Regions from separate parts of the uncultured Planococcus sp. genome, predicted to be linked through region 2. Evidence: riboswitches for the same ligand, from Rfam matches in the RefSeq annotation. Region 2 holds a riboswitch; the other holds the start of a gene.
The links. A riboswitch is a leader RNA that binds a small molecule or an ion and turns the genes downstream of it on or off. The one in region 2 is predicted to bind thiamine pyrophosphate.
Positions count from the first base shown of each region.

Region 1 (7,406 bases), on a different contig from region 2:
CAGCGGGATTGATGATTCCTACGGTATCACATGTTATCCCTCCCATCGGCACTTCCTCGAGAAGGCAACTCAGACAGGGTGTTTTCCCCGGGAGAATGGCATAACTGATTCCGTAACTTCCTACACAGGCACTGTAGATCCATGGAATTCGATGCTTCTGAGAAATATCGTTCACAATCATCCGTATATCAAAATTATCGCTAGCATCAATGATCAAATCAATTCCCTCTACCAGCTGTTCCATTTCTTCGACAGAGACATCCATAATAAGTGAACGGACTTCTACTTCCGAATTGATCAGTGATAAGCGTGCTTTAGCAGCCACTGCCTTAGGGGTACGCTGTTCCGCATCCGCTTCAGTGTAAAGCTGCTGGCGTTGAAGGTTGCTCCACTCTACATAATCACGGTCCACTATAGTCAGTTTCCCTATACCTGCACGTACAAGCATTTCCGCACTGCCTGTTCCTAAAGCCCCGGCACCCACCACTAAAACATGCTTGTTCTCCATTTTCCGTTGCCCTTCTCTGCCTATCGGTGCAAAAAGCTCCTGTCGTGAATAGCGTCCATTCAACTGAAACTCATTCCTTCAACTGGACTGCTGGCGGTGGCATATCGTTTTTTGGGAATTCGTCCAGCTTCAAATCCCAATCTTCCTGCTTCAATCGAAAGTTTCATCGCTTCGGCCATTTTCACCGGATCTTTTGCCCCAGATACCGCAGTATTCAACAAGACCCCAGCCGCCCCCAATTCCATTGCAATGGCAGCATCAGAAGGCGTCCCGATTCCAGCATCCACAATAACAGGGACCTGGCACTGTTCAATTATGAAAGAAAGGTTCAACGGATTGATGATTCCTTGACCAGAACCGATCGGAGACGCTCCGGGCATGATCGCATGGCACCCTAATTCCTCGAGACGCCTTGCGAGGAGTACGTCATCTGATGTATACGGCAAAACGGTAAACCCTTCTTTCACTAGCTCTTCCGACGCCTTTAATGTTTCAACCGGGTCCGGCAGCAAGGTTTTTTGGCACCCTATCACTTCCACTTTAACCATGTCACAAAGACCCGATGCCTTTGCTAATTTTGCAATCCGAACCGCTTCTTCAGCCGTCTTGGCTCCAGCTGTATTCGGAAGCAAAGTATATTTTTCAATATCCAGATTTTCAAGGAAGTTAGGTTGTCCTGCTTCAAAAATATTCATCCGCCGAACTGAAAACGTCAAAATCTCTGTACCTGAAATATCCACGGCTTTTCTTTGTATATCAAAATCAGGATACTTGCCTGTGCCCAATAATAGTCTTGATGAAAATTCGTAATCACCTATTCTTAACATGTTCATCCTCCTCCAACAAAATGTACTAATTCGATTTTATCTCCGAGAGAAATTCGGGTTTCTGCATGCCTCGCTTTTCCCACTATTTCAGCATTCAATTCAACGATGATCACTTTCTGATTCAATTCAAAATGCTGCAGCAGCTCAGTCACCGTTTCCACTGTACTTGGAACTACTACATGTACCCCGTTAACCGTCAACTTCATTTCCACCACTTCCTTATCGTGTTTTTTTACTGATCAATCGTTCGATACGAAAAGAGGAGATATCAAGAGAAGGCTTTTTCCCTTCAATCAAATCAGCCATCACTTCTCCCGTAATCGGCGACAGCAAAATTCCATTTCTATAATGGCCAGTCGCGATAAATAAGCCGTCGTAGTCAGGATGTTCACCCATATAAGGCAAACCATCCGCAGTTTGTGGACGAATTCCAGCCCATGCCCCTTCCCATTCTGCTTCTTCTATAGAAGGCACCAGCTTCTTTGCATTTTCCAGCAATAACGAAATGCCTTTTACAGTAGTTTGTTGATTGAATGTATTCGGTATGACGGTTGCGCCTACAATAATTCTTCCACCTTTCTTCGGAACCAGGTAGCAGCCGGAAGAAAAGATGGTGCTGGATAGTAGAGGAACTTCTGTCCGCACAGAAAAACATTCCCCCTTTACGGGATGGGTGATAAGCGGTAACCCCATTTCCATCAGCAAGCTTTCGCTCCACGCACCCCCCGTCACCACGATATTGTCGCTCATAAAGTCTCCTTCAGTTGTAGCGACTCCTATGATTTTCCCCTTAGTGGAATGAAATGAATGAACTTCTACATCTTCTTTAATGACGGAGCCAAGAGCCTCAGCTGACTTTAAAAATCCTAACGCCAGCTGAGGGGCGGCAACTTGGCCATCCCGTTCCAGGTACAGGGCTCCCATCACCTCGTTAGCCAATGCCGGTTCCCTTCTTCTTGCTTCATCGCCTGTGAATAATTCGGCCACTTCGTTATTCTGTCTATGGACCTCCAGTATCCTACGGTGTTCCTGCTGCTCTCTATCGGTTAAGGCAAGCTTCATCATTCCCTTATTGACAAGTTCAATATCAATTCCACTCGTCATTTTCAGTTCATCGGTTAAGCCGTTAAACATCGCCCTGCTGGTTTTTGCTAATTGAAAAAGCGGTCCCTCTCCTTCCAATTCCGCTTGCGCACCAAGCATCCCAGCTGCAGCACCAGATGCTTGACCAGCAAGGCTGTCTTTTTCCAACAGCAAAACTTCCATTCCTCTTTTCGCCAAACTATAGGCCACCGAACCGCCGATGACTCCACCCCCAACTACAATGGCTTCATATGTTCTGTTCATAGAAATCCTCTCCTCATGGCTCCAGATAAAAACTTTCTTTCGCTAAACAGGAACGATAAGATCTTGCAGCCAGCAAAGGATCTTTCGCTTCGAAAATTCCCGACATTACAGCGATCCCTTTCGCTCCTGACCCGATAACATCCCCAGTATTTCCGGGCGTTATGCCACCGATTGCAATGACTGGAATAGAAACTGATTCAGAAACATTTTTCAATAGTTCTAAGCCTTTCGGTATCAGTCCAGTTTTTGATGAGGTCGAATAAATATGACCACATACTACATAATCAGCCCCCTTTTTTTCGGCAAATCGAGCTTCTTCAATCGCATGCACTGAACACCCAATCGTTAAATTTGTGAAATTTCTTTTCACGCAATCTACCGGCAACGAGTGATAAGCCAATTGAACACCTTTTACATTGGAGGCAACGGCAATATCCACTCGGTCGTTTATGATTATTTTTGATAAAGGTACATTTTCATTCACCAACAACTTCACTAATTCCACTACTTCCCTTGCTGTTTTGCTCTTTTCACGTAGATGGATAAAATCAACTTCATGATGAATCCGGCTGATGATTTCTGCCAGTTGTTGGGGGGGTTGCTTATCAGTTGAGATAATATGCAGCTCGCCATCTCTCATAAATTCCCTCCTTCTATCGACTTTCGGAAAGTTAAAACAAATGAGTTCAATAACAAAATAAAAAAACCACTCCAGCGATGGAGTGGTTTTGGGTATATCTTCAGAAAAAATGGACATACATTAACCACTTCCCTACGCTAGTTTCAACTAGATCAGGTTCAAAGGGTCCGGATTTCTCCATCTCAGTCTCATAAGACTCCCCTAGTGTTTTTATATTCAGTTATTTTGAAAGTGCTAAAATCTAAAGTAAGCTTAACATCAACATCGCCATTAATCCAGTTTATCTTGCATTCAATCTTCTAAATATTCAGCGATAAAAAAAGAACTGAATATATCTATATCACACTTTCTATCTCTATCTATTTAGTCCTGACAGGCGTTGAAGCAAGTTTTTTATACCCGCACAACAACAACAACATACAAGCGACGGTTGCAGCTGAAAAAGTACCAAAATAGATGATAGGGGAAACAGCGTATCCGAAAGCTGCAGTACTTTGCAGATTTTCTGCATTTTCCCAGGCTTTTGGAATATTGGGTCTGTAGGTGATGGTTTTTACATAGCCCACGGAAAATACTGCCGCAAAGTAAAGAAGATGGACAATTACGGCCCCAAGCAAAGCCAGCCAAATAGTTTTCATTCCCAACTTCCTTTCTTTTATTCCATAATTTAGTATATCAACTACTTTAAGCCATGTACATAAAAAACCGCGAATTTTCAGCTTTCAAATTTGCAGACAGTAAAATAGCCCTGTTTTTTAAACAAGACCATTTCGTCATACTCCTCTTAAGAAATGAACCTTTATCCTTCTTTATGTTAAACGACGATTAACTAAAGCAAAGACCTCATGTTCGTTGGTTTCTGTCAGTGCCATTGGATTTATCGGCACTGTTTTGCTTATTCATTTTCAACGGAATAAAATAATGGGCAATGCCTTCCCACTGGAGTTCATTGGATAAAATATCGAAACTGGAACGGAAGAAATCTTGTATAGCATTACTGGGATCCTCAAAACTGACTGCACTCTCCAAATCAAGGAAGTATTCGCTCAGTTTTTTATCGTAATATGCCGATTCGGGTTTCAGGTTGGGATGATTTAAATCTTTATAGATGAATGGATAGGGCAATACAAAAAATGTTGGGACATTGACTTTGTCGTCTCCCAACCAAAATCCATATTCGATCATCTGTTCATCAAAAGCCGCCTTTTCAATGATTTTGTCTTCCGGAAATGGTTCCATTTTATCTTTGATAATCAATAAAGACACATCAAAGGTGCCCCAAAACAATTGCGGTTTCATTTTCCGGCATCTGAGCGGACCTGCAAATCTCAATTGTTCTCGCAACGCGAAATGGAATAGCTGCAATCCCCTCATCGCATCCTTGTGATTAAATGTCAGAGGACTACTGTCTTCATTCAGGTTCTTTTTATAGGCCATTTCCTGCGGTTTTGGATTAATAAGGACATCAATGCCACCAGCATTAAGAGCTTCCATTATTTCTTCAAAATAATCCTTTATGGATTTGGAGGATTTCAATTCCAAAGATTGAACGTTGCCATCCACATTGAAAAGGATTTGGCTGTTCCTGATATCCAGATCGAGTTGAAAAACAGCTTTCTTATGGAACAATAAACCGGTTGAAAAGCCATCAGGAGTGACATTCAGCCCGACATGCGCCCATTGTGGTTCCTGCTGGGCAGTTTCCAGTTTTATTTTCCCCAGAATCTGTGAAATCAAATGCAGCGTGAATTTGGTGTCTGCCCATTCGGTATGTCTGATAATATCAACCTTCATTTCTCTCGCCTCCGGGATTCGTATTAGTAGTTACTATACCAACTAGGGCCCAAGGAGAAACTCTTACTAGATGGATTTCCCCATTTATGCAGCAAGTTAGACAGAAATCGATCAGGAGAAAATGATTGAGAAAAACAGTAAACAAGTCAGAACATAACAACAACTTATCGATATCCATTACAGATTCGATTTTACTTATCTTTCTTTTAGCGATATGCTTTTACCTAATTAAAAAGATGCACCAGAATTTTTGAAAAATCCCATAAAACGAAGGAGTGTTTAGTAAAATGGCAAATCAATCACTTATCGAACAATACAAATCCATTCCCACTACCGCTATTTCCGATGCAATGGAAGGGTTGAATAATCTGGATTCGTCCATCAAGCCATTGAAGGATACCTATAAAATCAGTGGGAAAGCACTTACTGTGAAAATGCCCATAGGAGACAATTACAGTGTTATGAAGGCGCTCGATGCAGCCGAGCCTGGAGATATTATTGTCATTGATGCAAAAGGAGACCTGTCGCGCGCCGTCGCAGGCGATTTCGTGATCGGCATGGCCAAAACCCTAGGAATCGCTGGCTTTGTGGTCGATGGTGCCATTCGGGACTTGGAAGCATGCAAAGCGCTTGATTTCCCGATTTTCTGCAAAGGCACAACGATGGCCGCCGGCAATAAGGCTGGCCAAGGCGAAATAAACACGGCGATTTCCTGTGGAGGCGTTTCAGTTCAGTCCGGGGATATCATTGTCGGAGACTGCGATGGCGTTACTGTTATCCCACAGGAAAGCGCACAAAAAGTATTGGCCGGCTCACTTGAGAAAATTGAAAAAGATGAACAGCGCGCTGCCTCGGTTTCTGAGGATGTTGCAGCCATTAAAGAGCACTTGAAAAAGCAACTTGCAAAATCGGCGAAAGCTTAACTTGAAATGATAGAGTCTATTTTTTGCAGAATGAAAAGAGCTATTCTCCCAAAACCTTTTGACTATAGGCAAATACCATCCTTTGAAGGGTTAAGCGAGAGTACATAACGGGTATAGCATATCCAAGACATCAATAAATTTAGAGGAGGAAATCATCATGGATCCAACATTATGGCTGTACATAGCGCTCGGAATTTTCGTTCTGGGCCTGATTATCGCAATCGTCGGAGTGGTTATGCTGATATCAGGAATCAAAGAACCGGTGAAAGAGATCAAAGGCTCAGCAAACAACCTGAAAGAGCGTGTTGACAAGCTCAATTTGGAAGCGACTGCCCTTTCGCATACCGCAAATGAATTAAAAGAAGATGTCCAAATGAAATCTGAAAAAGTCAGCATGTTCGTTGATGCTGCGAAAGGCACCCTGAATTCGGTTGTCGATCTGAATGCAACAGTCCGGTCGATCACTAACGATATTTCAACACGAGTGGATCATGACAAGCGGAACATTGCTGAGGTTAATCAATATAGCAATACGGCAATCGGCTTTGTCGAGCTTGTGAAAAACCGAAAATCTTCCAAAGCCAGCAACACCACTTATACACCAACAGCTATACCTGATGTCAAAGAGTATTAAAAACATCAAAACAGCACCCCGTTGTTCGGTTAATCCGACAATAGGGTGCTGTTTTGATTTGTAGTACATCCTTTTCACCAAGAAAAAAAGAAAAGGCAATCAATGCAATGAAGGGTTTTCCGTCCTGTTGTGCAATGATAGAAGTACAGCATCAACTGAAGCGCAACATCAATACTCGTGATTAGGTTATGCCTTTGTTAATAAAAATAGGACAAGGAGGAGATTCAATGTGAAAAAAGGATGGATCTCGATTGTTGGAGGATTATTGATAGGGCTGGCAATTTCTTACGTGGTACTCGATTATAATGGTTGGACTTTGATAACTATAGGCAGTAACGGCGAAAACACAAGATCGATCAACGAACTTGATTTTGATTTGATGACCAATGCTTTCGGCATCGTGCTCATCTGTGCAGCTGTAATTTACGGAGCTCTCACTGTCATCAGTAAAAAGAAACAAGCGGACAAGTAAAGAGCTATTTCAATCAACAGGGATCCGTCCTCCCCATTGATCAAAAACTCGGATTTCTATTATTCTATTGAGTTTTTCGAATACGCAGTCGTTTTATACATCACCATTGCACAGAAATAGAAAACAGGTGTAGGAAATTTAATATCAATAATTTCCAGAGTAGTATCTTCTAGAAATTCGTTGACCTTTTTATCCATCCCTTTCTCACTCCAGCCATAAAATGTTTTAACTCTCAAACTATCCCTCTCCTTTACAGTATAT
Region 1 covers NZ_CANMXD010000005.1:172,980-180,385, forward strand. Annotated here, with positions in the region: gene Q0785_RS09430 (thiazole biosynthesis adenylyltransferase ThiF) at 1-571, opposite strand, end outside; gene Q0785_RS09435 (thiazole synthase) at 568-1,335, opposite strand; gene thiS (sulfur carrier protein ThiS) at 1,338-1,541, opposite strand; gene thiO (glycine oxidase ThiO) at 1,555-2,682, opposite strand; gene tenI (thiazole tautomerase TenI) at 2,696-3,322, opposite strand; TPP riboswitch at 3,435-3,535, opposite strand; gene Q0785_RS09455 (hypothetical protein) at 3,682-3,960, opposite strand; gene Q0785_RS09460 (DUF5996 family protein) at 4,166-5,116, opposite strand; gene Q0785_RS09465 (RraA family protein) at 5,404-6,039, shown strand; gene Q0785_RS09470 (DUF948 domain-containing protein) at 6,197-6,673, shown strand; gene Q0785_RS09475 (hypothetical protein) at 6,903-7,145, shown strand; gene Q0785_RS09480 (hypothetical protein) at 7,205-7,381, opposite strand.
Region 1: another riboswitch for thiamine pyrophosphate. It lies ahead of tenI (thiazole tautomerase TenI); the one in region 2 lies ahead of tenA (thiaminase II).

Region 2 (7,406 bases):
TGCAGTTGCATTGATATCATTGATCACGACATCAGGAGGATTGCCCGCTGCAATGGCAGCCAGCTCTTTTGTCCAAATGTCTCCCCAAGGACTGTAGGTATGTCTGACTTCGATTTCATCCTGGGATTCATTGAAGTCAGCAACGATTTTGTCAATGATGGGACGTCTGAGCTCAGAACCCCAGAAAGACCAGAAATCGACGACTGTTTTGCCCTCGTCGTTTACATTGGCTTCTTCATTGTTACTGGTTTGGAAGCCGGCGCAGCCACTTAGCATCAGAGTCATGATTGTCAGAAGAAGCACGGAAAATCGTATGTTTTTCATTGGATGACACTCCTTTTTGTAAAATAAGATACAAATTCTGAAAAACTTCGACTTGCGAAGTGATTCTCGTGAGCCGACGAAACATAGTTAAATGAAGTCCATTTCACTTATTAATTATTAACTAAATATTCTATTATCTTGATAATAAGGAGTATACATCACTTCTATTCGAAATTCCAACATGTATTTGTAATTTACCGACAATTGACTATAATTAAGAATAAAATAGCGGGAAAGGAGAATGCGAAATGGCAGAGATTGAAATTAATAATCTGGGAAAAAGGTATGACAAAGGCGCTCTCGCCGTATCGAATTTCACGCTCCACATTAAAGATGAGGAATTCATCGTCTTTGTCGGGCCTTCAGGATGCGGCAAATCAACCACTCTTCGAATGATTGCCGGCTTGGAGGAAATAACGGAAGGTGAGTTTCATATAGATGGCAAACGGATGAACGAGGTAGAGCCTAAGGAACGAGACATTGCGATGGTCTTCCAGAACTACGCATTGTATCCGCATATGTCGGTTTATGAAAACATGGCGTTTGGACTGAAGCTCCGGAAGTTCAAAAAGGCGGAAATCAAGCGTCGTGTTGATGAAGCTGCGGCGATTCTTGGCCTGGAAGATTTTTTGGACAGAAAACCGAAAGCGCTGTCTGGCGGGCAGCGCCAGCGTGTAGCTCTTGGCCGCGCCATAGTTCGTGACGCCAAAGTCTTCCTGATGGACGAGCCGCTGTCCAACCTGGATGCCAAACTGCGGGTCCAAATGCGCGCGGAGATCGCCAAACTGCATAGACGGCTGAAAACCACTACTATTTATGTAACGCATGACCAGACGGAAGCCATGACGATGGCCAGCCGGATCGTGGTTATGAAGGATGGGTTGATCCAACAGGTCGGCTCTCCGAAAGAAGTATATGATTTTCCGGAAAATCGGTTTGTCGGCAGCTTTATCGGTTCTCCTGCCATGAACTTTTTTGAAGGAAGAATTGATGAAGGAACCTATTTGATGGGGGATAAAGTGATTGATATACCCTCATCTGTAATGACGATGCTGAGAAATGAAGGGTATGATGGCAAGGCGGTGATTTTAGGCATCCGGCCGGAACACATTCATGTCAATAACGAAGATCTGTCGGGTATCCCAGCGAGTGAATTCGAAGCGACCATTACAGTTTCCGAATTGACAGGGGCTGAAACAATCCTGTATGCGGTATATGCGGATCAGGAATTTATCGCACGCATTGATGCTTCTACAACAATTGAAGCTGGCGATACGGCGACGCTTGCTTTTGATATGAGCCATGTCCACTTTTTTGACGACGAAACAGGAAAACGCATAAAAGCTGTAGAATTTTCTGAAACTATGATATAGTGATTTCGAAAACACAAATAAAAAACACCACTAGGGGAGCCGGATATCGGCTGAGACGGGCATAAGCCTGGACCCTTTGAACCTGATCTGGATCATACCAGCGGAGGGAAGTGGCGACCGTCTGCTATTTCCATTATCGACTGCAAACGCCGCTTCCCTTTACTGGGAAGCGGCGTTTTTTGTTTTGTGGAAAAAAGGAGATGGAGAAATGACATTTTGTAGAGAAGTAAGAAAAGAATGCGACAACCTGTGGCAAGCAAGTTTTGATCACCCGTTTGTGAAAGGGATCGAAGACGGGACTTTGCCGATTGATAGATTTCGCTTTTACGTAATGCAGGACGCTTATTATTTGACTCATTTTGCGAAAGTACAGGCTATTGGCGCAGCCAAAGCCACAGATCTGGAAACCACCCAGCGTTTTGCCATCCATTCCGCACATACCTGCAGTGCTGAACTGGCGCTGCATGAATCGTTCATGGAAATTCTCGAAGTCACTGAAGAAGAGTGGGCTGTGTTTGAACCTTCTCCGACCGCTTACGCCTATGTATCGCATATGTACCGCTCATCCGAAGGCGATTTAGCGGATGTGCTGGCTTCCATTTTGCCTTGCTATTGGCTTTATTACGAAATTGGGGAGCGCTTGAAAAATGCGGAACCCGATCATCCAATCTACAACCGGTGGATCGCAACTTATGGATCCGATGAGTTTGGGGCACTGGTCAACGAACAGATTGCCCGTATGGACAGGCTGGCGGAAGGGCTGCCGGAAGCACGCCGGCAGGAGTTGAAAAACCGTTTCCGGAAGAGCAGCTATTATGAATGGAATTTTTGGGATCAGGCTTGGAGAAAAGAATCCTGGTCTGTAGATTCCGTCGATAAAGTAGGTGTCTAATATGCTTCAGCAGATAAGAAGTGAAAATCCGCTTGTCCATTGCATCACCAATCATGTCGTTTCTAATTTTCAAGCCAATGGGCTGCTGGCGATCGGTGCATCTCCGATCATGGGAGAAGCGCCTGAAGAAGCAGCGGAACTTGCGGCATTGTCGCAGGCACTGTCATTGAATATCGGAACTTTACACGCGGAATCATTGAAAAGTATGTTGATTGCCGGAGAGTCGGCCAATCGGATAGGAATACCTGTGGTCCTGGATCCTGTGGGAGCAGGGGCGAGTAATTTCAGGAAGAAGGCGGTCCGCGAAATTCTGGACACAGTTGACGTCAGCGTCCTTCGGTGCAACGCAGGAGAGCTTGCAGCTGTAGCTGGGAAACGGTGGCAGTCAAAAGGTGTTGACGCCGGAGAAGGGCTCCTGGACGTCAGGGAGCTTGCCGTCTCTACTGCTCCGGAATTAGGGTTGGTAGTCGCAGTCACTGGAAAAATGGATATTGTCACAGACGGAAAAAGTGTAACGGAAATTCCTTTTGGTGATCCGATCATGGCTTCGATTACGGGAACAGGCTGCTTGCTCAGCAGTATTGTGGCTGCAGCCTTGGCAGTCCAGCCAGAAGATCCTTTAAAGACTGTCGGCCATGTGCTGCGCTTTTATGCGATTGCTGGACAGGAGGCTGCGAAGTCTGCAGTTCTTCCAGGTGATTTTCAAATCGCTTTCATTAATCAACTTGCCAGGCTGACGGACAGTGATGTGAAAGAATATGTCTATTTACAGGAGGAAATGCTATGAGTAAAATACCACAAACTTTGACGATAGCCGGATCGGATTCTGGAGGAGGCGCCGGCATCCAGGCTGACCTGAAAACATTTCAGGAGCTAGGCGTCTACGGTACATCGGTAATAACTGCCGTGACGGCTCAGAATACGACGGGAGTTACGGGCATCTACCCAATGTCGTCTCAAGCTGTACAAGCGCAATTAGAGGCAGTAGGCAGCGATTTTGAGATTGCGGCTGTAAAAACAGGCATGCTGTTCAATCCGGAAATCATTAAAGAAACTGCTGCGGCCGTTCGAGAGTATGGGTGGGGAAAGCTGATAGTAGACCCGGTGATGATTGCGAAGGGCGGTGCCGATCTATTGCAGCGGGAGGCGGTGGAAGCGCTTAAAGTCCACTTGCTGCCATTGGCTTTGCTGGTAACGCCGAACATTCCGGAGGCGGAAGCGCTGACAGGCATCGCAATCACAGATCCCTTCAGCCGCCAGCAGGCTGCTGAAAAGATTTTGTCGCTGGGAGCAGAGGCAGTCGTCATCAAAGGCGGACATGGGAGCGATCCCCAATATGCAGAGGATTACTTGTTGCAGAATAACGGAGAATCCGTGCTGTACCGCTCAACCCGGATTGAGACTGATCAGACACATGGCACCGGCTGTACCTTTGCAGCGGCAGTGACTGCACAGTTGGCCAGAGGACAGGAACTGCAGGACGCTGTCCACATGGCAAAGCAATTTATCCAAGCTGCCCTCGGTGAACCGTTGAATATCGGTTCGGGACATGGACCAACCAATCATGCAGCGTATAAGGCAAGACTTGAAAAAAATAGGGGGGTGGCAAACATTGAAGTTTTCCGATAAACCGGCCATCTATTTTATAATGGGATCCCGAAATTCGGGGAAAAGAAATCCGTTGGAAGTATTGGAGACGGCATTGAAAGGCGGCATCACCCATTTTCAGTTGAGAGAAAAAGGGAAGGGAGCTTTGACTGGTGCAACATTGGTTGAATTCGCTGAACAATGCCAACAACTATGCGGCGAATATGGTGTTCCATTCATCATCAACGACTTGGTCGAACTGGCATGCCAAATTGGAGCGGATGGGGTGCACATCGGGCAGGAAGATCTGGCTGCCGGACAGACCCGTAAAATGATCGGCAAGGAAAAACTTCTGGGCGTTTCCGTCCACTCCCTGAAAGAAGCGCAAACGGCTGTGAAGGACGGAGCGGATTATATCGGAATGGGTCCGATCTTCGGGACGACCTCCAAGGCGGATGCGAAAAAACCTGCCGGCGTCAAAGAAATTCTACTCGTCAAAAATGAATTTCCTGACTTGCCGATTGTAGGGATCGGCGGAATCACACCCGATAATGCCAAACACGTATGGCAATCCGGTGTTTCAGGGATTGCCGTGATATCCGCTATAGCGGAAGCAGGAAATATTGCAGCACAAATTGCTGCCTTCCAGGCTTCCTGTAAAGAAGGTGCAGGGAAATGAAGACAAGAAAACTCATCTTGATGGCGATGTTCGTCGCTATCGGAGTGGCTGGTTCTGCTTTTGTTTATTTTCCTGCTGGAATCGCGCGTGCATATCCAATCCAGCATGCCATCAATGTTATCGCAGCCGTTCTTTTTGGGCCAGGTCCGGCGGTAGTGATCGCTTTTTTGACGGGTGTCGTCAGAATTTTGACAGGGACCGGATCTCTATTGGCTTTTCCTGGAGGAATGATCGGGGCTTTGCTGGCTGGACTCATGTATGCAAGGTTCGGAAAAATCTGGATTGCTGCTTTAGGGGAAGTAGTGGGTACGGGAATAATCGCTTCCCTGGTTGCCGTACCTTATGCCAAGCTTTTGCTGGGTACGGAATTTGGGGCATTATTTTTTATTCCCCCATTCTTCATTTCCAGCTTGAGCGGTGCTATATTGGGCATTGTTCTGGCTGCTCGCTTGATGAATACGGACAGAATAAAAATCTGGCAGTAGAATATCGAATTTTTAGAAAGAAGTTTATAATTTCGCAATTGAGGGGAAACAGTGAAATATAGACTTTTGAAAAGGGAGTGGACAGAACATGGTGAAAATTGCAGTCGAACATCCATTTACGTCAGTACGTGAAGCATTAGAGAAAAAAGGTTACCAAGCAGAGATGCTGGAAGATAAATCGGATTCAACCGATTATGATGTCATCGTTGTGAGAGATCAGGAAGATTTAGCTGACTATCACATGAGCGTGTCATTGGTTGAAGCAAAAGGCCGTACGCTTTACGAAATCGTAGAAGAAGTGGAAGAGCGCCTTGTGCGCGGCGGTAAAATCCAAGCGCCACAGCCAACAGAAGCTGAACGTAAAGAAAGCGGCGGAGGCGGCGGTTTCTTAGCTGGTGCAGCAACCGGTGCAGTTATCGGTGCAGCAGCTGGCCTATTGTTCGCTCCAAAGAGCGGTAAGGAACTTCAGGAAATCGTTAAAGAAAAGGCGGCCAGCTCTAAGGACGAGAACGATGAAAGTTCAGGCGGCGCAATGGATCAAGTGAAAGAAAAAGCCAATCAACTAAAAGATAAGACGAGCGGCATTACTGAAAAAGCTAAAGGTAAAGCTGATGAGCTTAAAGCAAAACGTGTTGAAAAACAGGAAGAAAAAGAGTTGAAGAAACAAGAAAAAGTCGTCCAAAAAGAAGCAAAAGAGCAAGAAAAGGCTGAAAAAGAACATGAAAAAGCCGAAAAAGCAGTAGAAAAAGAAATCAAAAAAGCCGACAAGGAAGCCGATAAAGAAAAAGGCGGCATCGAAGTTGTTGAACTTGGCGATGCATCTGTCCAAAAAGACAGCACCGGAAGCGTAACTGTAAAGGCTGAAGATAAAAATAAAAATTAATACCCAAAAAGGTGTCCGCCAGATGGATTGGCGGACACCTTTTTATTTGGGGTTGATTAGGGTGCTTAACCAAATCGTCTAAACTCTATTGCTCTCCTGCAGCACTTTGAGCCACCTCGTGCCTGTCGGAGCTGAGCGGCCGTTTCCGCTTGTCGGGGCTAGATGGCTGCTTCTGCTTTTCTTTTTGTCCAGCTCCAACGGCCAACTCCTCGGGTCATAAGCCACTCTGGCTGTGCGGCAAAGGACGCCGCTTCGCCAGATCGTCTTATGCCTTTCGGAGCTGAGCGGCCGTTTCCGCTTTTCAATGTCCAGACTCCAGCAGCCAGCCCCTCGAGTCGCTTCAGCCTGACCAGCAATGGCACAGAACGCCATTACCAGTCAGGCTTCCAGCGCTTGTCGGGGCTTAACGGCTGCTTCCGCTTTTCCTTGTCCAGACTCCAGCAGCCAGCCCCTCGAGTCGCTTCAGCCTGACCAGCAATGGCAAAGACCGCCATTACCGGTCAGGCTTCCAGCGCTTGTCGGGGCTTAACGGCTGCTTCCGCTTTTCCTACTCAACTGCCACCTTATCTACTGGCTCGTGCGGTTTTGGTTCGGGTACGCGGGACAGGACGATGAGACCGAAGACGAATAGGATCACCAGACTGAATACGCCCATGCTTGAATTGCCGGTCACTTGTGAGGTGACTGCTACGAGCAGGGGACCTGTGATTGCCGCGAATTTCCCGAAAATATTGTAGAAACCAAAGAATTCATTGGAATTTTCTTTTGGTACCAGCTTGCCGAAATAAGAACGGCTGAGTGCCTGTATTCCACCTTGGCTAGTAGCGACGAGCATAGCCAGGATCCAGAAGTCTGTAATGGTTTCTAAGAAAAAGGCATAAATACAGACCACGATATATACGCAGATTCCTACGTACAGCATTTTCTTGCCGGTGAACCGATTCGCCAACCGCCCGTAAAGGATGGCAAATGGAGCAGCTACAACCTGGGTGACAAACAGGACAATCAGGAGGTTGGTAGCGCTAAGCCCTAAATCAGTCCCATATGCTGTGGAGAGGGAAATGATTGTGCCGACTCCGTCGATATAAAAGAAGTAAGCAATCAGGAACAGGAATAGCGCACGATACTGGCGTATTTCCTTGATTGTTTTTCCGAGCCGCTTAAAACTTTGATGGACAGGATT
Region 2 covers NZ_CANMXD010000017.1:40,356-47,761, reverse strand. Annotated here, with positions in the region: gene Q0785_RS19270 (ABC transporter substrate-binding protein) at 1-324, opposite strand, end outside; gene ugpC (sn-glycerol-3-phosphate ABC transporter ATP-binding protein UgpC) at 573-1,697, shown strand; TPP riboswitch at 1,720-1,823, shown strand; gene tenA (thiaminase II) at 1,906-2,589, shown strand; gene thiM (hydroxyethylthiazole kinase) at 2,591-3,376, shown strand; gene thiD (bifunctional hydroxymethylpyrimidine kinase/phosphomethylpyrimidine kinase) at 3,373-4,218, shown strand; gene thiE (thiamine phosphate synthase) at 4,202-4,855, shown strand; gene thiW (energy coupling factor transporter S component ThiW) at 4,852-5,340, shown strand; gene Q0785_RS19235 (YkuS family protein) at 5,429-6,223, shown strand; gene Q0785_RS19230 (MFS transporter) at 6,771-7,406, opposite strand, start outside.